Regions from separate parts of the Streptomyces sp. NPDC093018 genome, predicted to be linked through region 1. Evidence: riboswitches for the same ligand, from Rfam matches in the RefSeq annotation. Region 1 holds a riboswitch; the other holds the start of a gene.
The links. A riboswitch is a leader RNA that binds a small molecule or an ion and turns the genes downstream of it on or off. The one in region 1 is predicted to bind cobalamin.

Region 1 (7,471 bases):
CCTGGGCGACGGCGGGCATCCGGGCGGCGAGTTCCGCGAGGTCGGCGGCGGACAGCCCGGCCTCGGCGAGTTCCCCGGCCAGCGCCTCGCGCAGGTCGGCGATCAGGCGTGTGGTGTCACGCTCGGAGAAGAAGCCCGCATCGACGCCGAACGTCTCGGTGAGCCGGAGCAGCACCGGGACCGTGAGCGGCCGGGAGTCGTGCTCCATCTGGTTGAGATAGCTCGGCGAGATGTCGAGCACGCGGGCCATCTCGGCCTGGCTGAGGCGCCGCTCCTCGCGCAGGCGCCGCAGCCGCGCGCCCGCGTACGTCTTGCCCATCCCCGGGTCCTTCCTCTTCCTTCCGGCTTCCGGTCAGCGTAGGTGATGAATGGCCCGGTGGGGCCTTCGCAAAGTTGGCAAATGGCCGCTGGAAGATTCGCAGAAGTTGGCAGACGTCCACCATTGATGGCACTCAGTGCCACTGCCAAAGTGTGAGTACGGCCCGCCGGACACCGGCGGCCACCGCTCGCGGCTGGGGCCCGAATCAGGCCCTGACATCGGGTTTCCCGGCGCGGGTGAGGGTCGTCACCGGCAGCACTGCTCAGCTCCGTCCCCCAGGTGCCGGCGGGCCGTACCTCAACTTTTCGACACGTAGTGCCACACCTGTTCACCCGAGCGGGGATGTTGGCAGCCAGTACAGACCGAGGAGACAGTCATGGCAGAGGCGACGAGGACGCAGGCGGCCGAGGAGCTCGCGCGGCGCTGGGCCACCGACCCCCGCTGGCAGGGCGTCGAGCGCACCTACAGCGCCGAGGACGTGATCCGGCTGTCCGGCAGCGTCCGCGAGGAGCACACCCTGGCCCGGCGCGGCGCCGAGCGGCTGTGGCGGCAGCTGCACGAGCAGGACTACATCCACGCCCTCGGCGCGCTCACCGGCGGGCAGGCGGTCCAGCAGGTCAAGGCCGGTCTCCAGGCCATCTACCTGTCCGGCTGGCAGGTCGCCGCCGACGCCAACCAGGCCGGGCACACCTACCCGGACCAGAGCCTGTACCCGGCCAACTCCGTTCCCCAGGTGGTGCGTCGGATCAACAACGCGCTGCTGCGCGCCGACCAGATCGCCACCGCCGAGGACGCCGGGGACACCACGGACTGGCTCGCGCCGATCGTCGCCGACGCCGAGGCCGGCTTCGGCGGGCCGCTCAACGCCTTCGAGCTGACCAAGGCCATGATCGCGGCGGGCGCGGCCGGCATCCACTACGAGGACCAGCTCGCCTCGGAGAAGAAGTGCGGCCACCTCGGCGGCAAGGTCCTGGTGCCGACCTCGCAGCACATCCGCACCCTGAACGCGGCGCGTCTGGCCGCCGACATCGCCGATGTGCCGAGCATCATCGTCGCCCGCACCGACGCGCTCGCCGCCAATCTGCTCACCACCGATGTGGACGAGCGGGACGCCGAGTTCGTCACGGGCGAGCGCACGGCGGAGGGCTTCTACCGGGTGCGGCCCGGGATGGCGCCGGTGATCGCCCGCGGTCTGGCGTACGCGCCGTACGCCGATCTGCTCTGGGTGGAGACCGGCACCCCCGACCTCGCGCAGGCCCGTGAGTTCGCCGAGGCGATCCACGCCCGCTACCCGGACCAGATGCTCGCCTACAACTGCTCGCCGTCCTTCAACTGGAAGGCCGCGCTGGACGACGACCAGATCGCCAAGTTCCAGCGGGAGCTGGGCGCGATGGGCTACCGGTTCCAGTTCATCACCCTGGCCGGGTTCCACTCCCTCAACCACGGCATGTTCGACCTGGCCCGCGGCTACGCCGAGCACGGCATGACCGCCTATGTCGACCTCCAGGAGCGGGAGTTCGCCGCCCAGGCGCAGGGCTTCACCGCCGTCAAGCACCAGCGCGAGGTCGGCACCGGCTACTTCGACCTGGTCTCCACCGCCGTCAACCCCGCCTCCTCCACCACCGCACTGGCCGGGTCGACGGAGGCCGAGCAGTTCCACTAGGCCGACCCGCACACCTCCTCGCACCTCCTCCAGGAGACACCGATGACCACCAGTGCACTGACCCACCGGGTCCGCGTGCTCGCCCCCGAGGGCGAGCGGCACGACGAGATCCTCACGCCCGCCGCCCTGGACTTCGTCGGCGCCCTCGCGGCCGCGTTCGGCGAGCGCCGCCAGGAGCTGATGAAGGAGCGGCGCCGGCAGGCCCTGCGGCTGGCCGCCGGTACCCCGCTCGACTTCCCGATGGTCACCTCCGCCGTGCGCGCCGACCCCGGCTGGCGGGTCGCGCCGCCCGCGCCCGGCCTCACCGACCGCCGCGTGGAGATCACCGGGCCGCCGGAGCGCCGCATGGCGGTGAACGCGCTCAACTCCGGGGCCCAGGTGTGGATGGCCGACCTCGAGGACGCCACCGCGCCCACCTGGGGCAATGTCATCGGCGGCCAGCTGAGCCTGCTGGACGCGATCGAGCGGCGGATCGACTTCACCGCCGCGGACGGCCGGGAGTACCGGCTGGGCGAGCACCTCGCCACGATCGTCGTACGGCCGCGCGGCTGGCACCTGGAGGAGGAGCACCTGGAGTACGACGGCCGGCCGGTGCCCGCGGCGCTGGTGGACTTCGGTCTCTACTTCTTCCACTGCGCCCAGCGGCAGATCGACGCCGGGTACGGCCCGTACTTCTACCTCCCCAAGCTGGAGAACCGGTACGAGGCACGGCTGTGGAACGATGTCTTCCTGCTCGCCCAGGAACTGCTCGGCATCCCCCGGGGCACCGTCCGCGCCACTGTGCTCATCGAGACGATCACGGCCGCGTTCGAGATGGAGGAGATCCTCTACGAGCTGCGCGAGCACAGCTCGGGTCTCAACGCGGGCCGCTGGGACTATCTGTTCAGCGTCATCAAGACCTTCGGCCACCGCACCGACTTCCTGCTCCCGGACCGGGCGAAGGTCACCATGACGGCCCCGTTCATGCGGGCGTACACCGAACTCCTCGTGCGCACCTGCCACAAGCGGGGCGCGCATGCCATCGGCGGCATGGCGGCGCAGGTGCCGGGTGCCGAACCGGCCGCCCGTGAGGCCGCGTTGGCGACGGTGCGGCTGGACAAGGAGCGTGAGGCGGAGGACGGCTTCGACGGCTCCTGGGTGGCGCATCCGGGTCTGGTCCCGGTGTGCCGGGAGGTGTTCGACGGCGTGCTGGGCGAGCGGCCGCACCAGCTGGACCGGCTGCGTGAGGACGTGGCGGTCACCGCGGCCGAGCTGCTGTCGGTGCGGCGGATCGCGGGACCGCCCACGGCGGAGGGGGTGCGCACCAACCTCCGGGTCGCGCTGCGCTACTTCGCCGCCTGGCTGGACGGCCGGGGTGCCGTCGCCCTGGACGGCCTCATGGAGGACGCGGCCACGGCGGAGATCGCCCGGGTGCAGATCTGGCAGTGGCTACGGCACCGGGTGATCGAACGGGAGACGGTGGCGGAGCTGCTTGCGGAGGAGACGGCGGCGCTCGGCGCGGAGTATCCGTGGGCGCCGGTGGAGGAGGTCCGCGCGCTGTTCGAACGCACCGCTCTCCAGGGCGAGTTGCCGCTGTTCTTCACGCCGGAGGCCTACACCCGGCATCTCGTGCGGCGGGCGTCATGAGCGGGCGCTTCGCACGCGTCGGAGTGGTCGGCGGCGGCCGGATGGGCGCGGGCATCGCCGAGGTGTGCGCGCGGGCCGGCCTTGACACCGTGGTCTGCGAGGCGGACGCGGTGGCCGCCCGCGCGGCCCGGGACCGGGTCGCCGACTCGCTCGAACAGGCCGTACGGCGGGGCAAGTTGGCCGAGGTCGAGGCGCGGGATGCCCTCGCACGCATCGTCTTCAGCGGCGATCTGGACGCGTTGGCCGACCGGCAGCTCGTGATCGAGGCCGTGACCGAGAACGCGGACGCCAAGACCGAGGTGTTCGCCGCGCTCGACAAGATCGTGGCGGATCCGGCGGCGGTGCTGGCCACCAACACCTCCTCGCTGCCCGTGATGCGGCTCGGCATGGCCACCTCGCGGGCGGACCGAGTCGTCGGACTGCACTTCTTCAACCCGGTACCGGTGCTGCCGCTGGTGGAGGTCGTCGCCTCGCTGCACACCTCGGCCCGGACCGTGGCCGAGGTGGAGACCTTCGCCACCGAGGTGCTCGGCAAGACCGTCGTGCACGCGAAGGACCGGGCCGGTTTCGTGGTCAACGCGCTGCTGGTGCCGTATCTGCTGGCCGCGATCCGGATGGCGGAGTCCGGATTCGCCTCGGCCGCGGACATCGACAACGGCATGGAGCTGGGCTGCGCCCATCCGATGGGGCCGCTGCGGCTCGCCGACCTGATCGGTCTCGACACCGTCGCCGCGATCGCCGAGTCGCTGCACGACGAGTTCCGCGAACCCCTGTACGCCCCGCCCCCGCTGCTGCGGCGAATGGTCGAGGCGGGGCTGCTGGGCCGCAAGAGCGGCCGGGGGTTCCACGTGTACGACCAGGGCTGAGGAACCTGGTCCGGCCGGGCTGAGGGGCCCGGTCCGCGGTCACCGGCCGAGGGTCCGGACCGGCCGCGCGGAGGGAAGGGCGGGAAGCGCGTGTGCGGCGCTTCCCGCCCTCTGCGTGTGGCAGCATCGCGGGCGAACCCCTGGAGGAACAGGTGCAGTTGCGCGATGTCACACCGGACGACGTGGACGCCTATGTGCGGATGCAGTGCGATCCCCGCATGATGGCGGACCTGGGTGGGCCGCTGCCCCGGGAGGGGATGGCGGACAAGGTGCGCCGGGACGCCGAGGAGGCCGCGGCGGACCGCGCCTGGCTGAAGATGATCGTGCCCGATCCGGCGCGGCCCGACGTGGTGGCCGGCACGGTGACCCTGTGGAGCCATGAGAGCGCCGATGGCCCGGTCTCCGAGATCGGCTGGATGGTGCTGCCCGGGTTCCAGGGACGCGGACTCGGCAAACAGGCCGTCCGGGCCCTCCTGGAGCAGGCCCGCGACCAGGACCGCTGGGGCCCGGTGCATGCCTTCCCGGCGACCGGGAACGCGGCGTCCAACGGGATCTGCCGCTCCCTCGACTTCCGGTTCCTCGCGGAGATCGACATGGAGTTCGCCGGACGGGCGCTGCGCAGCAATCACTGGGTCATCGAGCCGGGCCGCGATCTGGTCTGAGGCCGTCCGTCTCGGCGCGCCATCCGAATGCTGGACCTGATCCACCACACGAGCCCTTCGGCCCGTAGGCTGGCCCGTGCAGCTGGTTCGCCCCGTCCGCCAGGCGGGAGCGTCGCAAGAGGGAACCCGGTGGGAATCCGGGACTGCCCCGCAGCGGTGAGCGGGAACGACCGCCGTCATACGCACTGGACCCGGTGAGACGGATCTGGGAAGCGACGGCCAGTAGGTGTCCTCGGACGACGAGGACGGGCCCGCGAGTCCGAAGACCTGCCAACTGCCCGTGCGCGGGACGTCCCGTGCGCGGACATCCCGGTGACCTCGAGGGCGGGTCGGCGACACAGAACCGAACGGACGGCCGTGGGCCGCTGCCGTACGGTCCGTCACCCTTCGCGCTCTCGTCCCGTCCCCGGGATCTCAGGGATTCATCTCGCGAAGGAGATCTCCGTGACCACGAAGTCCGCAGCCGCGGCGGCACGGGCCACCGTGTACGGCTACCCCCGCCAGGGGGCGAACCGGGAACTGAAGAAGGCGGTCGAGGGCTACTGGAAGGGCCGCGTCACCGCCACCGAGCTGCGCGCCACCGCCTCCGAGTTGCGAAGCGCCACCTGGCGCCGGCTCGCCGCGGCCGGCCTGCACGAGGTGCCGACCGGCGACTTCTCGTACTACGACCATGTCCTGGACACCACCGTCATGGTCGGCGCGATCCCCGACCGGCACCGGGCGGCCGTCGCCGCCGATCAGCTGGACGGCTACTTCGCGATGGCCCGCGGCACCCAGGAGGTGGCGCCGCTGGAGATGACCAAGTGGTTCGACACCAACTACCACTATCTGGTGCCCGAGTTGGGCCCGGACACGGTGTTCACGGCCGACTCGGCCAAGCAGGTCGCGGAGCTGACCGAAGCCCTCGCCCTCGGGCTGAGCGCCCGCCCGGTGCTGGTGGGCCCGGTGACCTATCTGCTGCTGGCCAAGCCCGCGCCCGGCGTGCCCGCGGACTTCGAGCCGCTGACCCTGCTGGACCGGCTGCTGCCGGTGTACGCCGAGATCCTCGCCGATCTGCGGGCGGCCGGCGCCGACTGGGTGCAGCTCGACGAGCCCGCTCTGGTCCAGGACCGCACCCCGGCCGAGCTGAACGCCGCCGAGCGCGCCTACCGGGACCTCGGCGCCCGCACCGACCGCCCGAAGCTGCTGGTCGCGTCCTACTTCGACCGGCTCGGCGAGGCCCTGCCGGTGCTCGCGAAGGCGCCGGTGGAGGGCCTGGCCCTGGACTTCACCGAGGCCGCCGCCCGGAACCTGGACGCGCTGGCCGCCGTCGGCGGGCTGCCCGGCAAGCGGCTGGTCGCGGGCGTCGTCAACGGCCGCAACATCTGGGTCAACGACCTGGAGAAGTCCCTGGCCACCCTCGGCACCCTGCTGGGCCTGGCCGACCGGGTGGACGTCTCGGCCTCCTGCTCCCTGCTGCACGTGCCCCTGGACGCGGCCGCCGAGCGCGACATCGACCCGGGGATCCTGCGCTGGCTCGCCTTCGCCGAGCAGAAGACGGCGGAGATCGCCACGCTCGCCAAGGGCCTCACCCTCGGCACGGACGCCATCGCCGCGGAGCTGTCCGCGAACCGGGCCGACCTCGCCTCCCGGGCCGGCTCCGCCCTCACCCACGACCCGGCCGTGCGCGCCCGCGCCGCCGCCGTCACCGGGGCCGACGCCCGCCGCTCCCAGCCGTACCCCGAGCGCACCGCCGCGCAGCGCGCCCGGCTCGGGCTGCCCCTGCTGCCCACGACGACGATCGGATCGTTCCCGCAGACCGGTGAACTGCGCACCGCACGCGCCGACTTGCGGGCGGGCCGGATCGACACCGCCGGGTACGAGGAGCGCATCAAGGCCGAGATCCGGGAGGTGATCGGCTTCCAGGAGAAGGCCGGTCTCGACGTCCTGGTGCACGGCGAGGCCGAACGCAACGACATGGTGCAGTACTTCGCCGAGCAGCTCACCGGCTACCTCGCCACCCAGCACGGCTGGGTCCAGTCGTACGGCACCCGGTATGTGCGGCCGCCGATCCTGGCCGGCGACATCTCCCGTCCCGAGCCGATGACGGTGCGCTGGACGTCGTACGCCCAGTCGCTCACCGACCGCCCGGTCAAGGGCATGCTCACCGGTCCGGTCACCATGCTCGCCTGGTCCTTCGTCCGCGACGACCAGCCGCTCGGGGACACCGCGCGGCAGGTGGCGCTCGCGCTGCGGGACGAGGTCAATGACCTTGAGCTGGCGGGGACTTCGGTGATCCAGGTGGACGAGCCCGCGCTGCGCGAGACGCTGCCGCTGCGCGCCGCCGACCGGCCCG
Region 2 (7,471 bases), on a different contig from region 1:
AACAGCTGACGGCTCAGGTAGAGCCGCGCCTCGGGGGAGTTGATGTGCTTGTACAGCGTCAGCACCAGGTTGTTGGCGACGATCGAGTCACCCGTCGCGAAGAACGCGACCAGGCGGCCGATCAGATGCTGCTCGGCCGGGCTCAGCTTCGCGAGGTCGGCGACGTCCGAGTGGAGGTCGACCTCCTCCACGGTCCAGGTGTTCTTGATGGCGTCCCGGTAGCGCTCGTAGAAGTCCGGGTAGCGCATCGGACGCAGAGTCAGTTCGAAGCCCGGGTCGAGCAGATTCTGGTTACGGGTGGACATTACTGGCAGGCCTCGCAGGACTCGGGGTTTTCCAGGGAGCAGGCGACGGCGTCGGGGTCGGCGACCTGCTGGACGGGGATGGTCTTCTGCGCCTGGGCGGCACGGGCGATGCGGGTCGCCGGGCGCGAGCGCAGGTAGTACGTCGTCTTCAGCCCGGACTTCCAGGCGTACGCGTACATCGAGGAGAGCTTGCCGATCGTCGGCGTCTCCATGAACAGGTTCAGGGACTGCGCCTGGTCGAGGAACGGGGTGCGCGCCGCCGCCATGTCGATCAGACCGCGCTGCGGGATCTCCCACGCCGTGCGGTACAGCGCCCGCACCTCCTCGGGGATCCACGCGAAGCCCTGCACCGAGCCATTGGCCTCGCGCAGCGCCTCCCGGGTGCGCGCGTCCCACACGCCCAGGTTCTTCAGGTCCCGCACCAGGTACGAGTTGACCTGGAGGAACTCACCGGACAGCGTCTCGCGCTTGAACAGGTTGGACACCTGCGGCTCGATGCACTCGTAGACGCCCGCGATGGAGGCGATGGTGGCCGTCGGCGCGATCGCCAGCAGCAGCGAGTTGCGCAGGCCGACCTTCGCGATCCGGGTCCGCAGCGCCGCCCAGCGCTCGGGCCAGGTCTCCTCGACGTCGTAGTGGTCGGGGTGCAGCACCCCGCGCGCGGTACGGGTCTGCTCCCAGGCCGGCAGCGGGCCGCTGCGCTCGGCGAGGTCGGCGGAGGCCTCGTACGCGGCGAGCATGATCCGCTCGGCGATCTTGGTGGACAGCGCCTTCGCCTCGGGGGAGTCGAAGGGCAGCCGCAGCTGGAAGAAGACGTCCTGGAGGCCCATCGCGCCGAGGCCCACCGGGCGCCACCTGGCGTTGGAGCGGCCCGCCTGCTCGGTCGGGTAGAAGTTGATGTCCACGACGCGGTCGAGGAAGGTGACGGCCGTGCGCACGGTCTCGTCCAGGCGCGCCCAGTCGATGTCCCCGTCGACCACGAAGGCGCCGAGGTTGACGGAGCCCAGGTTGCAGACCGCCGTCTCGCCGTCGTTGGTGACCTCCAGGATCTCCGTGCAGAGGTTGGAGGAGTGGATGACCTGGCCCGGCTCGGCGGTCTGGTTGGCGGTGCGGTTGGCGGCGTCCTTGAACGTCATCCAGCCCTGACCGGTCTGCGCGAGGGTGCGCATCATGCGGCCGTACAGCTCACGGGCCGGCATGGTCTTCTTCGCGAGGCCCTTGCGCTCCGCCTCGCGGTAGGCGGCGTCGAACTCCGCGCCGTACAGGTCCACCAGCTCGGGCACGTCCGCCGGGGAGAACAGCGACCACTGCCCGTCGGCGTTGACCCGGCGCATGAACTCGTCCGGCACCCAGTGCGCGAGGTTCAGATTGTGCGTACGGCGGGCGTCCTCACCGGTGTTGTCCCGCAGCTCCAGGAACTCCTCCAGGTCGGAGTGCCAGGTCTCCAGGTACACCGCGGCCGCGCCCTTGCGCCGGCCGCCCTGGTTCACCGCGGCCACCGAGGCGTCCAGCGTCTTCAGGAACGGCACGATGCCGTTGGAGTGCCCGTTCGTACCGCGGATCAGCGAACCGCGGGCGCGGATACGGGAGTACGACAGACCGATGCCGCCGGCGTGCTTGGAGAGCCGGGCGACCTGGTGGTAGCGGTCGTAGATGGAGTCCAGCTCGTCCAGCGGGGAGTCGAGGAGGTAGCAGGACGACATCTGGGGGTGCCGGGTGCCGGAGTTGAACAGGGTGGGGGAGGAGGGCAGGTAGTCGAGCCTGCTCATCAGGCCGTAGAGCGCGGCGACCTCGTCCACGGAGCGGGCCGAGTCGTCCTCGGCGAGGCCGGCGGCGACCCGCAGCATGAAGTGCTGGGGCGTCTCGATGACCTGACGGGTGATCGGGTGGCGCAGCAGATAGCGGCTGTGCAGGGTGCGCAGGCCGAAGTAGCCGAAGCGGTCGTCGGCGGCGCGGTCGATCAGGTCGTCGAGCCGGGCGGCGTGGATCCGGGTGAACTCGGCCGTCCGGTCGGCGATGAGCCCCTCGCGGTGTCCGACGGCGACCGACTCGGTGAAGGACGTCACGCCCTGCGAGGCGGCCTCGGCGCGGATGGAGATGGTCAGCAGCCGGGCGGCGAGCCGGGAGTACGCGGGGTCCTCGGAGATCAGTCCGGCCGCGGCCTCGGTGGCGAGCTCGCGCAGCTCCGTCTCGTCGGCGCGGGCGGAGCGGCCGCGCAGCGCGGCGGCGGCGACCCGGCCCGGATCGGCGTCGGGGAGGTCCCCGGTCAGCTCGGTCAGGGTCCGCAGCAGCGCGGTACCGGGACCGTCGTTCTCCAGGCCCTGGGCTGAAGCCGGTTCGGCTGGCGCGATGGTCACGTGGGGCTCTCCCTCGCTCGGCACGGGGCCTGGCGGAGGGCAGGGGCAGTCACGAGCGCACAGGGCGTCGCGTCCACCGGCCCACTCCGCGAGGCCCGGACGTCTCAGAGCACCCGAACCGGTGGGCCGGGTGCGCTGCCGGCAGGTCCTCGGACTGATCCCCGTGCGCGGATACGCACAAGTACACCGTTGCGGGACAGTTCCGGATTCGCACCGGATTCCCCTGCGACGACAGCGACCATGAGCATACATCTAGTGCCGGGTCGTCATGCCACCCCCAGATGTTGTGTCACCTTGTGTCTACGGGGGGTATGCGAAACGGGCCGCCGACGCCTTGGCGCCGACGGCCCGTCCCTGGTCGCCCGGGTCCCCCGGGCGCCTCGCTAGTGCGTGCTGCCCGCCGTGGCCGGCGGCAGTTCGACCGCCACGCCCGGGTCGCCCGCGTCCGCCGTGTAGTCCTCGGGACGGGTCTCGTCGACGCCCTCGGGGGCCTTCACGGCCTTCAGGACGACGGTCAGGACGACCGTGACGAGGACGTTGAGGACGAAGGCCGTCATGCCGATGTAGCCGATCTGGCCGATGCCCGGGATGTCGTCGGCGGAGCCGCCGAAGTGCTTCTGGGTCGGAGAGGCGACACCGTACGCGGCGAGGGTGCCGTAGACCATGCCGACCGCCCAGCCCGCGAGCAGCGCCCAGCGGTGGAACCAGCGGGTGAACAGACCGCCGACCAGGGCCGGGAAGGTCTGCAGGATCCAGATGCCGCCGAGCAGCTGGAAGTTGATGGCGACCGTCTTGTCCATGCCCAGTACGAAGATCAGCGCGCCGACCTTCACCAGCAGCGACACGAACTTGGAGACCTGCGCCTCCTGCTTCGGCGTGGCGTCCGGCTTGATGAAGTCCTTGTAGATGTTGCGCGTGAACAGGTTCGCCGCCGCGATCGACATGATCGCCGCCGGCACCAGCGCGCCGATGCCGATCGCCGCGAACGCCACACCGGTGAACCAGTCCGGGAACATGTCCTCGAACAGCTGCGGGATCGCCAGCTGCCCGTTGGTGACCTTCACCCCGGCCGCGATCGCCATGAAGCCCAGCAGCGCCAGCAGGCCCAGCATCAGGGAGTACAGCGGCAGGATCGTGGTGTTGCGCCGGATCACGTTACGGCTCTTGGAGGAGAGCGTTGCGGTGATCGAGTGCGGGTACATGAACAGCGCGAGCGCGGAACCGAGCGCCAGCGTGGCGTACGTCCACTGCCCGGCGGGCGCCGGCGCGAGCGCCCCGCGTGGTTTGCCGGTGGCCGGATTGACCTGGCTGAACGCGTGGGCCGCCTTGGCGAAGATGTCGTCGAACCCGCCCAGCTTGATCGGGATGTAGATGATCGCCACCAGGATGACGAGGTAGATCAGGCCGTCCTTGACGAACGCGATCAGCGCGGGCGCCCGCAGCCCCGAGGAGTACGTGTACGCCGCCAGCACCGCGAACGCGATCAGCAGCGGCAGGTCCTTCACGAACCCGTTGGTGTTCTCGCCGCCGCCGACGCCCATCACGTCCAGCACCGCCTGGATGCCGACGAGCTGGAGCGCGATGTACGGCATCGTCGCCAGGATGCCGGTCACCGCGACCGCGAGCGACAGGCCCTTCGAGCCGAACCGGCCGCGCACGAAGTCGGAGGTGGTGACGTAGCCGTGCCGGTGCGAGACCGACCACAGCCGCGGCAGGAAGGTGAAGATCAGCGGGTAGACCAGGATCGTGTACGGCACCGCGAAGAAGCCGGACGCGCCCGCCGCGTAGATCGCCGCCGGTACGGCCACGAAGGTGTAGGCCGTGTACAGGTCGCCGCCGAGCAGGAACCATGTGATCCAGGTGCCGAACGAGCGGCCGCCCAGCCCCCATTCGTCCAGCGTGTGCTCGTTCTCGGCCCGGCGCCAGCGCGCGGCGAGGAAGCCGAGGACCGTGACGGCCAGGAAGAAGAAGATGAAGACGCCCAGTGCGACGCCGTTGACTCCGGTCTTCACTTCGCGGCACCCCCCTGCGCGTCACGGCGGGAGCGCTGGTCGTGCTGCCAGAGCTTGTACGCGATCATGGTGAGGGCGGTGGAGATCAGCACCCAGACCATCTGGTACCAGTAGAAGAACGGGATGCCGATGAACGTCGGGTCCGTCTTCGCGTAGGAGCCGACCCACAGCATCGCCACGAAGGGCGCGACGAGACAAATGCCGATGACCACGCGCAGCGGTGTCACCACCGGTGGTCCTACTTCGGGCGTTTCTGGCATGCTGCGGCTCCGTCCCCTCGCTGATCACCTGTGTAATGCGCAGGCAATCTAGGTGACGCTATCCAGCCAGTGGAAGACCCCGTCTCAAGCTGTGTGTATCGATTCGGCGAAGGAACGGACGCCTCCGGACCGGCTCTAGTCCATCGGGCGCTTCAGACGGGCCACGAACTTGTACCGGTCGCCGCGGTACACCGACCGCACCCACTCGACCGGCAGGCCCGCGCGGTCCAGCGAGTGCCGGGAGAGCATCAGCATCGGCAGCCCGACGTCCGTACCGAGCAGCCCGGCCTCGCGCGGGGTGGCCAGCGAGGTCTCGATGGTCTCCTCGGCCTCGGCGAGATGGACGTCGTACACCTCGGCGAGCGCGGTGTAGAGGGACGTGTACTTCACCAGCGAACGACGCAGCGCGGGGAAGCGCTTGGCGGAGAGATGGGTGGTCTCTATGGCCATGGGCTCGCCGTTGGCCATGCGCAGCCGCTCGATGCGCAGCACCCGTCCGCCGGCGGAGATGTCGAGCAGCTCGGCGAGCCGATCGTCGGCGGTGATGTAGCCGACGTCCAGCAGCTGGGAGGTCGGCTCCAGGCCCTGGGCGCGCATGTCCTCGGTGTAGGAGGTGAGCTGGAGCGCCTGGGAGACCTTGGGCTTGGCGACGAAGGTGCCCTTGCCCTGGATGCGCTCCAGGCGGCCCTCCACGACCAGTTCCTGAAGGGCCTGGCGGACGGTGGTGCGGGAGGTGTCGAACTCCGCGGCCAGGGTGCGCTCCGGCGGGACCGGCGTGCCGGGTGCCTGCGTCTCCGTCATGTCGAGCAGGTGCTTCTTCAGGCGGTAGTACTTCGGCACGCGTGCGGTACGGACCGTCGTGCCGGCCTCGTTCTCCGCACTGCTGACATCGGTGCTCATGCTCCGCCTTCCCGGCTCCGGATGCCGAAGCGACCGACATCCCCATCGGCCACGGCTCACATCGTGGCACGGCTTACTGTGTCAGGACTCCACCCGCACGCTCCGTGATCCCCTCTGTATACCGTCGGGACCCGAGCTGGTCTAGTCCAACAGGGGTCCCCTGGGCACCGGGTCCGCGTGTCCTCAGATCCCCTGCCACTGCGGCTTGTTCGCGTAGGTGTGCCGGAAGTAGTCCGCGAGCTTCAGCTTCGAGGCGGCCGGCTCGTCCACGACGACGGTGGCGTGCGGATGCAGTTGCAGCGCCGAGGCCGGGCAGACGGCCGCGACCGGACCCTCGACGGTCGCCGCGACCGCGTCCGCCTTGCCCTCGCCGGTCGCGAGCAGCACCAGGTGCCGGGCCTCCAGGATGGTGCCGATGCCCTGGGTGATGACGTGGTGCGGGACCTGCTCGATCTCGCCGTCGAAGAAGCGCGCGTTGTCCACCCGGGTCTGCTCGGTCAGGGTCTTGATCCGGGTACGGGAGGCGAGCGAGGAGCAGGGCTCGTTGAACCCGATGTGCCCGTCGGTGCCGATCCCGAGCAGCTGGAGGTCCACCCCGCCGGCCGCGGCGAGCGCGTGGTCGTACGCGGCGCACGCCGCCCGGACGTCCTCGGCCGTGCCGTCGGGGCCGAGGAAGGAGTCCATGCCGATGCCGAGCGGCTCCAGCACCTCGCGGCGCAGCACCGAGCGATAGGACTCGGGGTGCTCGGCGGGCAGCCCCACGTATTCGTCGAGCTGGGCTATCCGGGCCCGCGCGGGGTCCACGGCGCCGGCCCGCACCCGGGCCGCGAGCGCCTGGTAGACGGGCAGCGGGGTGGAGCCGGTGGCGACGCCGAGCAGGGCGTCGGGCTTGCGTCGCAGCAGCTGCGCCATGGCCTCGGCGATCAGCTCGCCACCCGCCGCGGCGTCCGGAACGATGACAACTTCCACGCTGGGCCTGCCGTTCTGGAGAGGGCTCGTGCGTCTATGTGGTTTAGACCAATCTAACAGAGCGGGCCTCTCGCGCCGATGCCTCGGCACAAGGGGTCACGGAAATTACCGGCGCCTTCTGCCCCCATGGTCGACCCGGGCGGGCTAGGCTGCGTGGCATCGAGTGCCATGGGCCGCGTCTGCCGTAAGGGCATGGACATGCCCCATGGTCTAGTCCACAATCGAAGAGACTGTTCGAACAAGCGGTTCGAAGCGACACGCGGGCGAACAGTACGAAGCGAACAAGCCCCGTCTTCCCCGCACAGGAAGGCGGATCGAGGAACCGGCGCTCTCTGCCCTGACTGCCCCGGCTCCTCGGCCTTCGGCCGACCGGGACCGCACACCCCACGGCCGATGATGCTCCGGGCTGCGGTGCCGGGAGGGTTGAGGGTCCCTTCCAGGCGCCGCGGCCCGCGGGTGTTTTTCGGCCATGCCGAGGCCCGCGGGTACGCTCGCAAACGTGCCCTCCATGAACGAGCTGGTCCGCCAGCACACCGCCCTCGACGACTCCGATCTCGAGTGGCTCCATCTGCTGGTCTCGGAGTGGCAGCTGCTCTCCGACCTCTCCTTCGCCGACCTGGTCCTGTGGGTTCCCACCCGGGACGGCACCCGGTACGTCTCGGTCGCCC

Region 2: another riboswitch for cobalamin. It lies ahead of AB0N90_RS04735 (ribonucleoside-diphosphate reductase subunit alpha); the one in region 1 lies ahead of metE (5-methyltetrahydropteroyltriglutamate--homocysteine S-methyltransferase).

What each region holds. Positions count from the first base shown of each region.
Region 1 is NZ_JBFBFF010000018.1:97,431-104,901, reverse strand. It holds gene AB0N90_RS31055 (short-chain fatty acyl-CoA regulator family protein) at 1-319, opposite strand, end outside; gene aceA (isocitrate lyase) at 696-1,982, shown strand; gene aceB (malate synthase A) at 2,025-3,608, shown strand; gene AB0N90_RS31040 (3-hydroxybutyryl-CoA dehydrogenase) at 3,605-4,474, shown strand; gene AB0N90_RS31035 (GNAT family N-acetyltransferase) at 4,627-5,136, shown strand; cobalamin riboswitch at 5,218-5,412, shown strand; gene metE (5-methyltetrahydropteroyltriglutamate--homocysteine S-methyltransferase) at 5,581-7,471, shown strand, end outside.
Region 2 is NZ_JBFBFF010000002.1:191,069-198,539, forward strand. It holds gene AB0N90_RS04730 (ribonucleotide-diphosphate reductase subunit beta) at 1-305, opposite strand, end outside; gene AB0N90_RS04735 (ribonucleoside-diphosphate reductase subunit alpha) at 305-2,662, opposite strand; cobalamin riboswitch at 2,785-2,920, opposite strand; gene mctP (monocarboxylate uptake permease MctP) at 3,046-4,674, opposite strand; gene AB0N90_RS04745 (DUF3311 domain-containing protein) at 4,671-4,934, opposite strand; gene AB0N90_RS04750 (GntR family transcriptional regulator) at 5,070-5,834, opposite strand; gene nagB (glucosamine-6-phosphate deaminase) at 6,018-6,803, opposite strand; gene AB0N90_RS04760 (PAS domain-containing sensor histidine kinase) at 7,312-7,471, shown strand, end outside.